2 linked regions of the Arthrobacter globiformis genome follow. The protein of the gene in region 1 interacts with the protein of each later gene in a pairwise test. Links are inferred from orthologs where the notes say so. Each region holds a gene or a part of one and is shown in the gene's direction. Other genes may lie near its edges.

Region 1 (6,223 bases):
TTCGGCTGGGCGCGCTACGAACTGGAGAAGCGCGGCGCTGTGCTGATCTTCACGGCGCGCTACATCCCGTGGGGACGCGTGGCGGTGAACTACGTCGCCGGCACCACCGGATACCCGCACCGCCGGTTCTTCCTGCTGGACGCCTTGGCCTGCTTCACGTGGGTGGGTTATTCGATCGGGATCGGCCTCGTCGCCAGCTCTTTTCCGTGGCTCCACAGCAACCCGCTGCTGGGCGCCGGCATCGCCGTCGTGTTTGCCATCCTGCTGGGCATCGTCATCGACCACGCCCTGCGCTGGTGGCACAAGCGACTCGGCCGCAATGATGCCGCGGTTCCGGAAGAGAGCCCGGCGGCGGATCAGGGCAACGTCACGGAACAGAGCAGCCGCGTGGCTTAGGGCCGGTGCTTGGCAGCACGGCTGAGCGGCCATCCGGGCCGCCCGTCGCCATGCAGCGCGCCCGTTGGCATTGCCGCCGGTGCAACCCTAGAGTTGGTACGTGACTGAGCCAATCGTTGACGCCGCCCCTGCCCTTGACTTCGACCTGAAGAGCCTGCCCAAGGTATCCCTTCACGACCACCTGGACGGCGGCCTGCGCCCTGCCACCATCATCGAGCTGGCGGAGGCCGTGGGGCACGCCCTCCCGTCGACAGACCCGACCGCGCTGGGCGAATGGTTCCGCGAATCCGCCGACTCCGGCTCGCTGGTCCGCTACCTTGAGACGTTCGACCACACGGTCGCCGTCATGCAGACCAAGGAAGGCCTGGTCCGTGTCGCCAAGGAGTTCGTGGAGGATCTGGCGGACGACGGCGTGGTGTACGGCGAAGTGCGCTGGGCGCCGGAGCAGCACCTCCAGAACGGACTGACGCTGGACGAGGTTGTCGAAGCCGTCCAGGAGGGCCTCGACGCCGGCGTGGAGGCCGTGGCCGAGACCGGCCGCGAGATCCAGGTGGGCCAGCTGATCACGGCCATGCGGCACGCCGACCGCGGCCAGGAAATCGCCGAGCTCGCCGTTCGGCACCGCGACAAGGGCGCTGTAGGGTTCGACATTGCCGGAGCCGAAGACGGCTTCCTGCCGTCGCGTTTCCGGGACGCCTTCACCTACCTGGCCGAACACAACTTCCCGGCCACGGTGCACGCCGGCGAAGCCGCCGGACTGGACAGCATCCAGTCCGCCCTGGTTGACGGCCGCGCGCTGCGCCTGGGCCACGGTGTGCGCATCGCCGAGGACATCATGGTGGAGTTCGACGAGGACGACGCCGACGACGAGGACAGCGACAACATCGGCGTGGTCACCCTCGGCAACCTGTCCAGCTGGATCCGCGACCGCGGCATCGCCCTGGAAATCTGCCCGTCCTCCAACCTGCAGACCGGTGCCATTGCCGGCTTCGGTGAGGGCATCGAAAGCCACCCGCTGGACATGCTTTACCAGCTGGGCTTCAACGTAACCATCAACACGGACAACCGCCTCATGAGCGGCGTGACACTCACCGACGAGTTCGAGCTCCTAGTGGAGACCTTCGACTACGACCTCGACGACCTGCTGGAACTCACGCTCAACGCAGCCGAAGCATCCTTCCTTCCCTTGGAGGAAAAGGAAGCCCTCGTGGAGTACATCAACGACGCGTACGGCGACCTTGGCTGAAATTCCTGAACCCGCCAGTGAAACGGCGGAGCTGCTGAGGGTGATCGCCGCCCTCCGCGAGCACTGCCCCTGGATGGGTGCACTGACTCACGAGTCGCTCGTGGAGTATCTGCTGGAGGAGGCCTATGAAGTGGCCGAGACCATCGAGACGGGTGCGGATGAAGCTGAACTGAAAGGCGAGCTGGGCGATGTGCTGCTCCAGGTGGTGCTGCACGCCCGGCTCGCCGAGGAGCGAGGCGTGTTCGGCTTCGGTGACGTCGCCCGCGGCCTCACCCATAAGATGATCCGCCGCAATCCCCACGTGTTTCGTCCGGACGGAACCCTCCAGGACTCCTTTCCCGCCACGGTGGCGGAGATCGTGCTCAAGTGGGACGCCGTGAAAAAGGCCGAAAGCCCGCAGCGCAGCACGCCGTTCGAAGGCATCCCGGTGGCTCTGCCCGCGTTGGCCCGGGCCCAGAAAACCCTTGACCGGGCCGAGCGGGCCGGGCTGCAAGCCCCGGTGGTAGAACGAACCCCGTTGGTTGAACGAACCCCGTTGGTTGAACGAACCCCGTTGGTTGAACGAACCCCGTTGGTTGAACGAACCCCGTTGGTTGAACGAACCCCGTTGGTTGAACGAACCCCGTTGGTTGAACGAACCCCGTTGGTTGAACGAACCCCGTTGGTTGAACGAACCCCGTTGGTTGAGCTTGTCGAAACCGCTCTGGCCGAAACGATAAAAACCGAAGCCGAACTCGGCGAGCTGCTGCTCGCCGTCGTCCATTCGGCCCGGAACAGGGGGTTCGACGCCGAACGCGCCCTCCGCGGGGCCGTGCGGCGATACCAGAACCGCCATCCGGAGACTTCCGCGCCCGGATCATGACGTCCGGGTTCTGGATAGGTTTCCGTAACGTGCACCACTCTCGACTACGCTAGTCACTGACGAGGACGTCGAGATTTTTTCCCCTAAAGTCCCCAGTAAATCGCCCACAAGGAGCACATCCATGGCGCTTATCGATGCCATCCACGCCCGCGAGATCCTCGATTCCCGTGGCAACCCCACCGTCGAAGTTGAAGTTCTCCTCTCCGACGGCCAGATCGGCCGCGCTGCCGTTCCGTCCGGTGCGTCCACCGGCGAGCATGAAGCCGTTGAACTGCGCGACGGCGACAAGGGCCGCTACCTCGGCAAGGGTGTCCAGAAGGCCGTTGACGCCGTCATCGACCAGATCGCCCCGGCCCTGACCGGCTTTGACGCCACCGACCAGCGCAGCATCGACCAGGCCATGATCGACCTGGACGGCACCGCCAACAAGGCCAAGCTGGGCGCCAACGCCATCCTCGGTGTCTCCCTGGCCGTTGCCAACGCCGCGGCAGCTTCCGCCGACCTGCCGCTGTACAAGTACCTGGGCGGCCCGAACGCCCACGTCCTGCCCGTTCCGCTGATGAACATCCTCAACGGCGGCTCGCACGCGGATTCCGACGTCGACATCCAGGAATTCATGATCGCCCCCATCGGCGCCGAGACCTTCTCCGAGGGCCTGCGCTGGGGCGTCGAGGTTTACCACAACCTCAAGTCCGTGCTGCAGCAGAAGGGTCTCTCCACCGGCCTTGGCGACGAGGGCGGCTTCGCCCCGAACCTGCCGTCCAACCGCGCTGCCCTTGACCTGATCCAGGAAGCCATCAAGAACGCCGGCTACACCCCGGGCACCGACATCGCCCTGGCCCTGGACGTCGCCTCCTCCGAGTTCTTCAAGGACGGTGCCTACCAGTTCGAAGGCAAGGCCCTGAGCGCCGCCGAGATGAGTGCCTACTACGCCGAACTCGTTGCCGATTACCCGCTGGTTTCCATCGAGGACCCGCTGGACGAGAACGACTGGGAAGGCTGGAAGATCCTCACCGACACCATCGGTGACAAGGTCCAGCTGGTGGGCGACGACCTGTTCGTCACCAACCCCGAGCGCCTGCAGCAGGGCATCGACGCCGCCACGGCCAACTCCCTGCTGGTCAAGGTCAACCAGATCGGCTCATTGACCGAAACCCTGGACGCCGTTTCCCTGGCCCAGCGCTCCGGTTACACCACCATCACCTCGCACCGCTCCGGCGAAACCGAGGACACCACGATCGCCGACATCGCCGTTGCCACCAACGCCGGCCAGATCAAGACCGGTGCCCCGGCCCGCTCCGAGCGCGTTGCCAAGTACAACCAGCTGCTGCGCATCGAAGAGGAACTCGACGACGCCGCACGCTACGCAGGCCGCAGCGCGTTCCCGCGTTTCAAGGCCTAGTAGCCAAAGAAACAGCTGACCGGTGGCTATGGTGGAAAGACCATAGCCACCGGTTTTGTTTTAGGCGCCCACACGTTACAGGAGTGTCATGGCTACCCGCCGTCCCAAAGTTCCCAGGGTGACCCCACCAGCACAGCAGCCCTCCGCCGGCTCTGCCGGGGGAGACGTTATCCAGGCGGACTTCCGCGGCCCCCGCTCGGCGCAAGCCACCCACGAAGCCGGAACGGGAACGGCACACGAGACCAAGGCAGCGGGCAGGGCCAACGGCGCTGGTATCCAATCTGGCGTTGCTGCGAAGACTGGCACGGGTTCCAGGGGCGCCACGGGCGCGAGTACCACAGGCGCCGGTGCGAAGGGCTCAGGTACGAGGGGCACCGGTTCAGAGGCTGGCGCTGCCCCAAAAGCTGGCGCGGGCACCCAGGCTAGCGCCGGAAAGACAGGCAGCAGCCGCGGAAAGTCCGGATCATCCGCCGTCACCGCCGGGGAAGACAACCTCGACCCTGTTCCTGCCAAGGCGTTCTCCGGCCGCATGCTGGCGCTGGCCGTGGTGATGGTTGCCATCACCATCATGCTGGCCCCCACCGTGAAGATCTTCATCGACAAGCGGGCAGAAATCGCGGCCCTGGAGTCGGACATCTCGGACAGCAAGGCGGACCAGGACAACCTCAAACGGCAGGTCTCGCGCTGGCAGGACCCCAACTATGTCAAGCAGCAGGCACGCGATCGCATTAACATGGTTATGCCGGGTGAGACCGGCTACTGGGTTTTCGGCAGCGACCTGCCGGCCGGCGCATCAGGCAGCCAGCCCAGTGCTGCAGAAACACAAGACCCCGCCGACGTGCCCTGGGTGGATTCCCTCTGGGAGTCCATCAGGCGCTCGGCAACAGACTAGGAGCGGCGCCCGCCGCGGGACTGCCTACCGGAATTTCGGGGCAGCCAGATCCGGGCAGGAAGGACGGCCACGCCAGTGGACGACAACACGGCAACCGCCCCCGGTGACGCCAGGCAGCCATCAGCACAGGACCTCGACGTGCTCAGCCGCCAGCTTGGGAGGCCGGTGCGCGACGTTGTGGAAATCCCGGCGCGCTGCGTCTGCGGGAACCCGCTTGTGGCCGCGACATCCCCGCGCCTCAGCAACGGAACTCCCTTCCCCACCACGTTCTACCTGACGCACCCCGTCATCACGTCAGCGGTCTCCCGGCTTGAGGCCGGCGGCCTCATGAACGACATGAATGACCGGCTTGCCGCCGACGAGTCCCTGGCAGCCTCCTACCAAGCGGCGCATGAGGCATACCTGGCTGCCCGTGCCGCCATCGGGGCACGGTCGGGGATCGGCGACGTCCCGGAGATCGACGGCGTCTCGGCGGGCGGCATGCCCACCCGAGTCAAGTGCCTGCACGTCCTGGTGGGACACTCGCTGGCCGCCGGTGCGGGCGTGAATCCGCTGGGCGACGAAGCCATCGCAGCCATCAGCGAATGGTGGACCGCCGACCGCTGCCACTGCGAGGGTGCATGGGACACGGCCGGCGAGGCGCCGTCCAGGGACCTCAGCCGCCACGGGCCGCAGGGACTGCCGGATATCGTCGGCCGGCCGGCGCCCGTCCGCAAATCCAAGACGGACGCAGCGGAGGCAGGCGCATGACCCGGGTGGCCGCCATCGACTGCGGAACCAACTCCATCCGCCTGCTCATCGCCGACATCGACCGCAGCAACGGCACCACGAAGCTCACCGACGTCGTGCGTGAAATGCGGGTGGTGCGGCTCGGCCAGGGCGTGGACGCCACCGGGGAGCTGGCGCCCGAAGCGCTGGAACGAACCTTCGCAGCCACGGCCGACTACGCGGCGCTCATCCGCGAGTACCAGGCCCAGAAAGTCCGGTTCGTGGCCACCTCGGCCAGCCGAGACGCCCGGAACCGCCAGGCGTTCGTGGACGGCATCCAGAACCTCATTGGGGTGGAGCCCGAGGTGATCACCGGCCACGAGGAAGCCGCGCTTTCCTTCGCCGGCGCCAGCAGCGTGCTCCCCATTTCGGCAGAGGACAAGGTGCTGGTGGTGGACCTGGGCGGCGGCAGCACGGAGTTCGTGCTCGGCGACGCCAGCGGCGTGATCGCCGCAAGGTCCGTGGACATCGGCTGCGTCAGGCTCACCGAACGCCACCTCACATCGGACCCCGCCCACGACGGAGCAGATCGCCGCCGCGGAGGCCGACGTCGACGCCGCCATCGCCGAAGCGCGACTGGACGTTCCGCTCGAACGCAGCACCGCCGTCGTCGGGGTTGCCGGCTCTATCACCACCATCACTGCGCACGCCCTCAGG
Region 2 (6,315 bases), 570 kb from region 1 along the record:
CTGGGCTTCCCGGTCCGCCGCTACCGCAGCACCCGCGTGACCGGCGTCGACATCAACGGCAACCCCGTCTCGGTGGAGGCGGAGGGCATGCTTGCCCGCTGCTTCCAGCACGAAACCGACCACCTGGACGGCATCCTCTTCACTGACCGGCTCGAAGGTGAGGACCGCAAGGCCGCCCTGCGTTCCATCCGCAACGCCAACTACGACTCCATCACCGAACAGACCACTGCCAAGCGCGCCAAGACCGTCGGCTCCAGTTTCGGCGGCGGCAGCTTCGGCGCGGCAACGTCCGGAACCGGCAGCTTCGGCGCTGCCGGATGAGGGTCCTCTTCGCCGGAACACCGTCCGTCGCGGTCCCCTCGCTGGATGCGCTGGTGGCCGCCGGCTTCGAGATCGTCGCGGTGCTGACCCGGCCGGACGCGCCGGTGGGACGCAAGCGTGTACTCACGCCGTCGCCCGTTGCTGCCCGGGCCGCCGAGCTCGGCATCGACGTCATCCACGCGTCCCGGGTGGACGCTGCCGTCACCGAACGGATCGCCGAAGCCCGTCCCGACGTAGCGGCGATCGTCGCCTACGGCGGGCTTGTGCCCCGGGCGGCCCTGGACATTCCGCAGCACGGCTGGATCAACCTGCACTTCTCACTGCTGCCGGCCTGGCGCGGTGCGGCTCCCGTGCAGCGGGCCGTCATCGCGGGCGATGACATCACGGGCGCCGTGACTTTCCAGCTCGAGGAGGGGCTCGACACGGGCCCTGTCATTGGCACGCTGACCGAAGCGGTCGGCCCGGAGGACACCTCCGGGGCGTTGCTTGAACGGCTGTCCCACAGTGGCGCCGTCCTGCTCGCCCAGACCCTGTCCGCTGTCGGGTCCGGTGCGGCGTCGCCCCGTCCCCAGCAGGGCGAAGTAACGCTCGCGCCCAAGCTCACTCTCGATGACGGCCGCATTGAGTGGTCGGAGCCGGCCCTGTCCGTGGGCCGCCGCGCGCGCGGCGTGACGCCCGAACCGGGAGCCTGGACCACCCTTGATGGCCAGCGGCTGAAGCTTGAGCCGGTACGGCTGCGTCCCGACGTCACGGATGTTCAGCCGGGACAACTGTCTTTGGCCGGCAAGAGCGTGTTGGTGGGCACGGGTTCGCATGCTGTCGAACTCACCAAGGTGCAGCCTGCTGGCAAGAAAATGATGGCCGCAGCCGACTGGGCGCGCGGCCAGGCCTCCCTCGAAAGCGTGGTATTTCAATGAGTGACTCCGGCAGAAGCGGATCCGGGCAGGGACGTTCCAGCCGCGGCGGCCAGCGCGGTTCGGGCGCCGGTGGTTCAGGTACAGGCGGCTCAGGGTCTGGCGGCTCTGACCAGCGCCGGGGCGGCGGAGGAGCCAGTCGGCGCGATGCGCAGGGCAGGGAGCGAAACCGAGGCCCGCAGCGCAGCTTCACCGAGAGCGCCCCGTCGCAGCGCACCCGCAGGGCGGACCCCGCCAGGCTGGTGGCCTTTGAAGTGCTGCGTGCGGTCGCGGCCGAGGACGCCTATGCCAACCTCGTGCTGCCGGGGCGCATCCGGCAGCACGGCCTGGACCGCCGCGACGCCGGATTCGCCACGGAACTGAGCTACGGTGCGCTCCGTAACCAGGGCACGTACGACGCCATCCTCGGCCGCTGCGTGGACAGGGCCCTGGACAAGCTGGATCCGGCTGTCCTGGATGCCTTGCGCATCGGGGTCCACCAGCTGGTGGCAATGCGCGTACCCGCCCACGCGGCCCTGGACCAGACCGTCGGCCTGGCCCGTGCGGTCATCGGCGCCGGTCCCTCCGCCCTGATCAATGCCGTGCTCCGGAAGGTAGCGGCCCGCAGCCTGGACGAGTGGCTGGACGAGCTGGTTGCCGGCGAGCAGGACGAGACCAAGGTTGCCTCCGTCCGGTACGCCCACCCCGAGTGGATTGTCCGCGCCCTGCGGCAGTCGCTGGTGGCCCACGGCCGCCCGGTCGGCGAGATCAATGACCTCCTGGAAGCCGACAACGCGGCCCCCGTGGTCAACCTGGTGGCGCTTCCCGGGCTGGGAAGCCTGGACGAGGCCCTGGAAAACGGTGCCGTCCCCGGCGAACTGGTGGAAGGATCCGCCCTTTCCAGCGGCGGTGACCTCGGCCGGCTGGAATCCGTCCGGTCAGGCACCACACGCGTGCAGGACGTCGGCTCCCAGCTGGTGGCCAGGGCCCTGGCGGCTGCCAGCCTCGAGACAGGGGCTGGCGAAGGTGCAGCGCACGGCGGAAACGCGGTAGAAGGGGAAAGTGCCGCAGGGGAGGCCTGGCTCGATCTTTGCGCCGGACCGGGCGGCAAGGCAGCCCTGCTGGGCGCGCTGGCGAACGAACGCGGAGCTACGCTTGTGGCCAACGAGCCCGCCCCGCACCGGGCCAAACTGGTCAGACAGGCGCTGTCCGCTGTTCCGCCGGACGTCTGGACGGTCAGGACCGGCGACGGCCGCGAGGTCGGGTCGGAACAGCCTGCCGCCTTTGACCGTGTGCTGGTGGACGTGCCCTGCAGCGGACTTGGAGCCTTGCGCCGCCGGCCCGAATCCCGCTGGCGCCGCACGCCGAAGGACCTGGCCGATCTGGGGCCGCTGCAGCGCGAACTGCTGAACTCAGCGCTGGCGGCCGTACGGCCCGGCGGCGTGGTGGCCTACGTGACCTGCTCGCCGCACCCGGCCGAAACCACCGCGGTGGTCAGCGACGCCCTGCGGAAACGCGAGGACCTGGAACTCTTGGACGCCGGCAGCGTGCTGGATGCCGTCAGCCTGCGCGGCGGCCTGGGCGCGGGGCATGAGAAGACCGCCCAGCTGTGGCCGCACGTCCACAGCACGGACGCGATGTTCCTCGCTCTCATCCGCCGCAAGCGCTGAGTTCCGCCGCAGGCGCTGACTTCCCACCGACTGATCCCAAACCCCGGACCACCGTCCCGCGAAAGGACCCAGCATGACGCAGTGCTGCATCAACCCCAGCATCCTCTCCGCCGACTTCGTGAACCTCGAAGCCGAGCTGCAGAAAATCAGCAACGCTGATTCCGTGCATGTGGATGTAATGGACAACCACTTTGTCCCCAACCTCACCCTGGGACTCCCCGTGGTCCAGCGGATCCAGGCGGTCAGCCCGGTTCCGCTGGACGCGCACCTCATGATTTCGGACGCCGACCGCTGGGCGCCCGGTTACGCGGACGCCGGCGTTGCTTCCGTGACGTTCCACGCCGAAGCGTCCATCGCGCCGGTGAAGTTGGCCCGCGAGTTGCGCGCGCGGGGTTCGAAGGCCGGGATGGCGCTGCGTCCCGCCACTGCGCTGGAGCCCTACCTGGACATGCTTTCGGAGCTGGACATGCTGCTGATCATGACCGTGGAGCCCGGCTTTGGCGGCCAGGCGTTCCTCGACCTCACGCTGCCCAAGATCCGCCGTGCCCGCGCCGCCATCGAGGGATCCGGCGTGAACGTTGCCATCCAGGTTGACGGCGGAATTACCGAGGAAACCATTGTCCGGGCCGCGGAAGCCGGAGCGAACGTCTTCGTCGCCGGGTCCGCAGTGTATGGCGCCGCGGATCCATCCGGCGCCATCGACCGGCTGCGCAAGGCGGGCAGCCTCTAGCATTTGGTCCCCAAGGGCCCGTCATGGAGGCGGCAACCGGCCTCCATGACGGCCATCGTGACGGTTTGCAGCGGGAATAGCCTGGGCACCCGCCAAGTTGTGTCAGAATAGCAACACACAATACGTGCTCCGGGGTCGGTGTAAGTCCGAACCGGCGGTGACAGTCCGCGACCCGCGAGCCGGTGTTTCCTTACGGAAGCCCGGCAGACGGTTGAACCGGTGAAATTCCGGTACCGACAGTTAAAGTCTGGATGAGAGAAGCACGTACAGCTGTACTTGTGGCGTTCCACAACGCCGCTGCGTTTCGCTGTCGTATACCCCCGGAGCATTCTCGGCTCTTGAGGGAAGGAACGACACGCACGCATGGACATCCTGCGTTGGCTCTTCGAGGCACAGATCCCCGTGGGCGGATCAGTGCTCATTCTCCGCGAAGTGCTGGGAAACATCTTTGGCCTGGCCAGTGCCCTCGGCGGCATGCGGCGCAAGGTCTGGGCCTGGCCGGTGGGCATCGCCGGCAACCTTCTTCTGCTGACGGTCTTTCTGGGCAACGTCTTCGGCTCCGCCACGCCGGCCACGCTCTGGGGTCAGGCCGGGCGGCAGGCCATGTTCATCATCGTGGCCGTCTACGGCTGGCAGCGCTGGCAGCAGAGCCGCCGGGCGGCAGGATCCTCGACGGCGATTGCGCCCGCCTGGGCAAGTGCCAGGACCCGGGTGGCGCTGGGGCTCGCGCTGGTGGCCGGCACTGCTGCCCTCACCCCGCTCTTCGACTCCCTGGGCTCCTACCCGCCGGTGTGGGCTGACGCCTGGACCTTTATGGGCTCGCTCCTGGCCACCTACGGCATGGCCCGCGGCTGGACCGAGTTCTGGCTGATCTGGGTTGCCGTGGACGTGGTGGGCGTTCCGCTGCTCTTCAGCGCCGGATACTTCGCCAGTGCCTTCATGTACCTTTTCTACGGCTTCTTTACCCTGGCCGGCTTCATCGTCTGGTGGCGGGCGTCCCGGGCCCAGGCCAAGACGGACCCCTCGGCCGTCAAGATTGAGACCGCCTTCCCGGACCCGGCGGTGTCCAAGTGACTGCTGCCCATAAGCCGGTACCGGCCTTCACCGCCGCTGAAACAGCCGCCATGGACACAGCCCTGGAAGCCGCCCTGCAGGGCCCCCGGGGCGCCAATCCGCTGGTGGGCGCCGTCGTCGTCGGACCTGACGGAAGCCAGCTGGCCACGGGATACCACCGTGGTGCCGGCACCGCGCACGCCGAAGCCGACGCGATAGCGACGGCGATCAGCACCGGCGTCGACCTTCACGGGTCCACCATGGTGGTCACCCTGGAGCCGTGCAACCACGTGGGCCGTACGGGGCCGTGTGCCCAGGCCATTATCGACGCCGGGATAGCGAACGTCGTGTACGCCATCGACGACCCTCATGACCCCGCCGCCGGCGGGGCCGCCACCCTGCGGGCGGCGGGAGTCGGCGTGCGCAGCGGACTGGCCGCCGAGCGTGCGCTGGAGTTGAACCGGCGCTGGTTCCAGGCCGTGGACGCAAAGCGCCCCTTCGTTACCCTGCACATCGCCCAAACCATGGACAGCCGGATCGCGGCCGAGGACGGCACCAGCCAGTGGATTTCCAGCCCGGAGTCGCTGGCGGACAACCACGCCATCCGGAGCAGGATCGACGCGATCCTGGTTGGAACGCAGACCGTGCTGGTGGACAACCCCCGCCTGACCGCCCGCGACGCCAACGGCGACGCCACCGGAAAGCAGCCGCTGCGCGCCGTCATGGGACTTCGCGACGTGCCGGAAGACGCCGCCGTGCGCGGCGACGACGGCAAGGTCCTGCACCTTCCGACGCGGGACCCGCGCGAGGCGCTGGCCATGCTGTTCGCCGCGGGCATCAGGCACGTCATGGTGGAGGGCGGATCGAGGATCCTCAGCGCCTTCCTGGCCGAAGGGCTCGTGGATGAACTCATCGTCTACCTGGCCCCTACGCTGCTGGGCTCCGGTACGCCGGCACTTAACGGCCTCGGCATTGGAACGCTGGCGGAGGCGCAGCGCTGGGAATGGGATGCCGCGTCCGGCGGCGCGGTCCAGTTCCTGGGCAGGGACCTTCGCCTGCACCTGCGTCCGGAGGCAGCCGCAGCGGCACAGTCAGTATCAACACAGTCAACATCAACACACTCAACGTCAACCGATTCACTACCTGTCCGCGCAGCAGCGGACACAGCCATGGGAGGCTACTGATGTTCACCGGAATTATCGCCGAACAGGGAGAGGTCCTGTCCGTGGACCGGAACGGGGACTCGAGCGCAACGCTGCGCCTGCACGCCCCCGGAACCGCTGACGGGCTGCCGCTGGGCGGCTCCATCGCAGTCAACGGCGTCTGCCTCACCGCCACGGCCATCGACGGGAAGGACTTCAGCGTCGACGTCATGGGCGAGACCCTCATCCGCAGCACCATCGGCGAGCTTGCGGCGGGCGACCCCGTCAACCTGGAACGCTGCGTCCCGGCCGGTGGGCGCCTTGACGGCCACGTGGTCCAGGGGCACGTGGACGGCGTCGGCGAACTGCTCGAACGCGAGCCGCAGGGAAACTGGGAACGGCTCCGGTTCGGAGTGCCCCAGCGGCTTGCCCGCTACATCGCGGAAAAGGGGTCCATCGCCATCGACGGCGTCTCCCTCACCGTCACCGAGGTCAGCCCGGCAGCA

What was found.
Region 2: the proteins of eno (region 1) and rpe interact in binary tests that used the Escherichia coli proteins (3 or more experiments, as listed by UniProt). The link is inferred for Arthrobacter globiformis from one-to-one orthologs.

The regions. Positions count from the first base shown.
Region 1 is NZ_JAUSXI010000001.1:1,667,424-1,673,646, forward strand. The notes cover bases 1,976-4,765. They hold eno (phosphopyruvate hydratase), read left to right. Parts: upstream 1,976-2,625; coding sequence 2,626-3,906; downstream 3,907-4,765. Other genes in these bases: QFZ33_RS07700 (FtsB family cell division protein), read left to right, coding at 3,995-4,765. Also shown: QFZ33_RS07680 (DedA family protein), read left to right, coding at 1-396; QFZ33_RS07685 (adenosine deaminase), read left to right, coding at 497-1,642; more of QFZ33_RS07700, read left to right, coding at 4,766-4,798; QFZ33_RS07705 (DUF501 domain-containing protein), read left to right, coding at 4,874-5,548. UniProt on the Escherichia coli protein: Catalyzes the reversible conversion of 2-phosphoglycerate (2-PG) into phosphoenolpyruvate (PEP). It is essential for the degradation of carbohydrates via glycolysis.
Region 2 is NZ_JAUSXI010000001.1:2,236,468-2,242,782, forward strand. Bases 1,904-4,785 are described here. They hold rpe (ribulose-phosphate 3-epimerase), read left to right. Parts: upstream 1,904-2,957; coding sequence 2,958-3,614; downstream 3,615-4,785. Other genes in these bases: QFZ33_RS10190 (RsmB/NOP family class I SAM-dependent RNA methyltransferase), read left to right, coding at 1,904-2,884; pnuC (nicotinamide riboside transporter PnuC), read left to right, coding at 3,978-4,688; ribD (bifunctional diaminohydroxyphosphoribosylaminopyrimidine deaminase/5-amino-6-(5-phosphoribosylamino)uracil reductase RibD), read left to right, coding at 4,739-4,785. Also shown: def (peptide deformylase), read left to right, coding at 1-321; fmt (methionyl-tRNA formyltransferase), read left to right, coding at 318-1,238; more of QFZ33_RS10190, read left to right, coding at 1,235-1,903; more of ribD, read left to right, coding at 4,786-5,851; QFZ33_RS10210 (riboflavin synthase), read left to right, coding at 5,851-6,315. UniProt on the Escherichia coli protein: Catalyzes the reversible epimerization of D-ribulose 5-phosphate to D-xylulose 5-phosphate.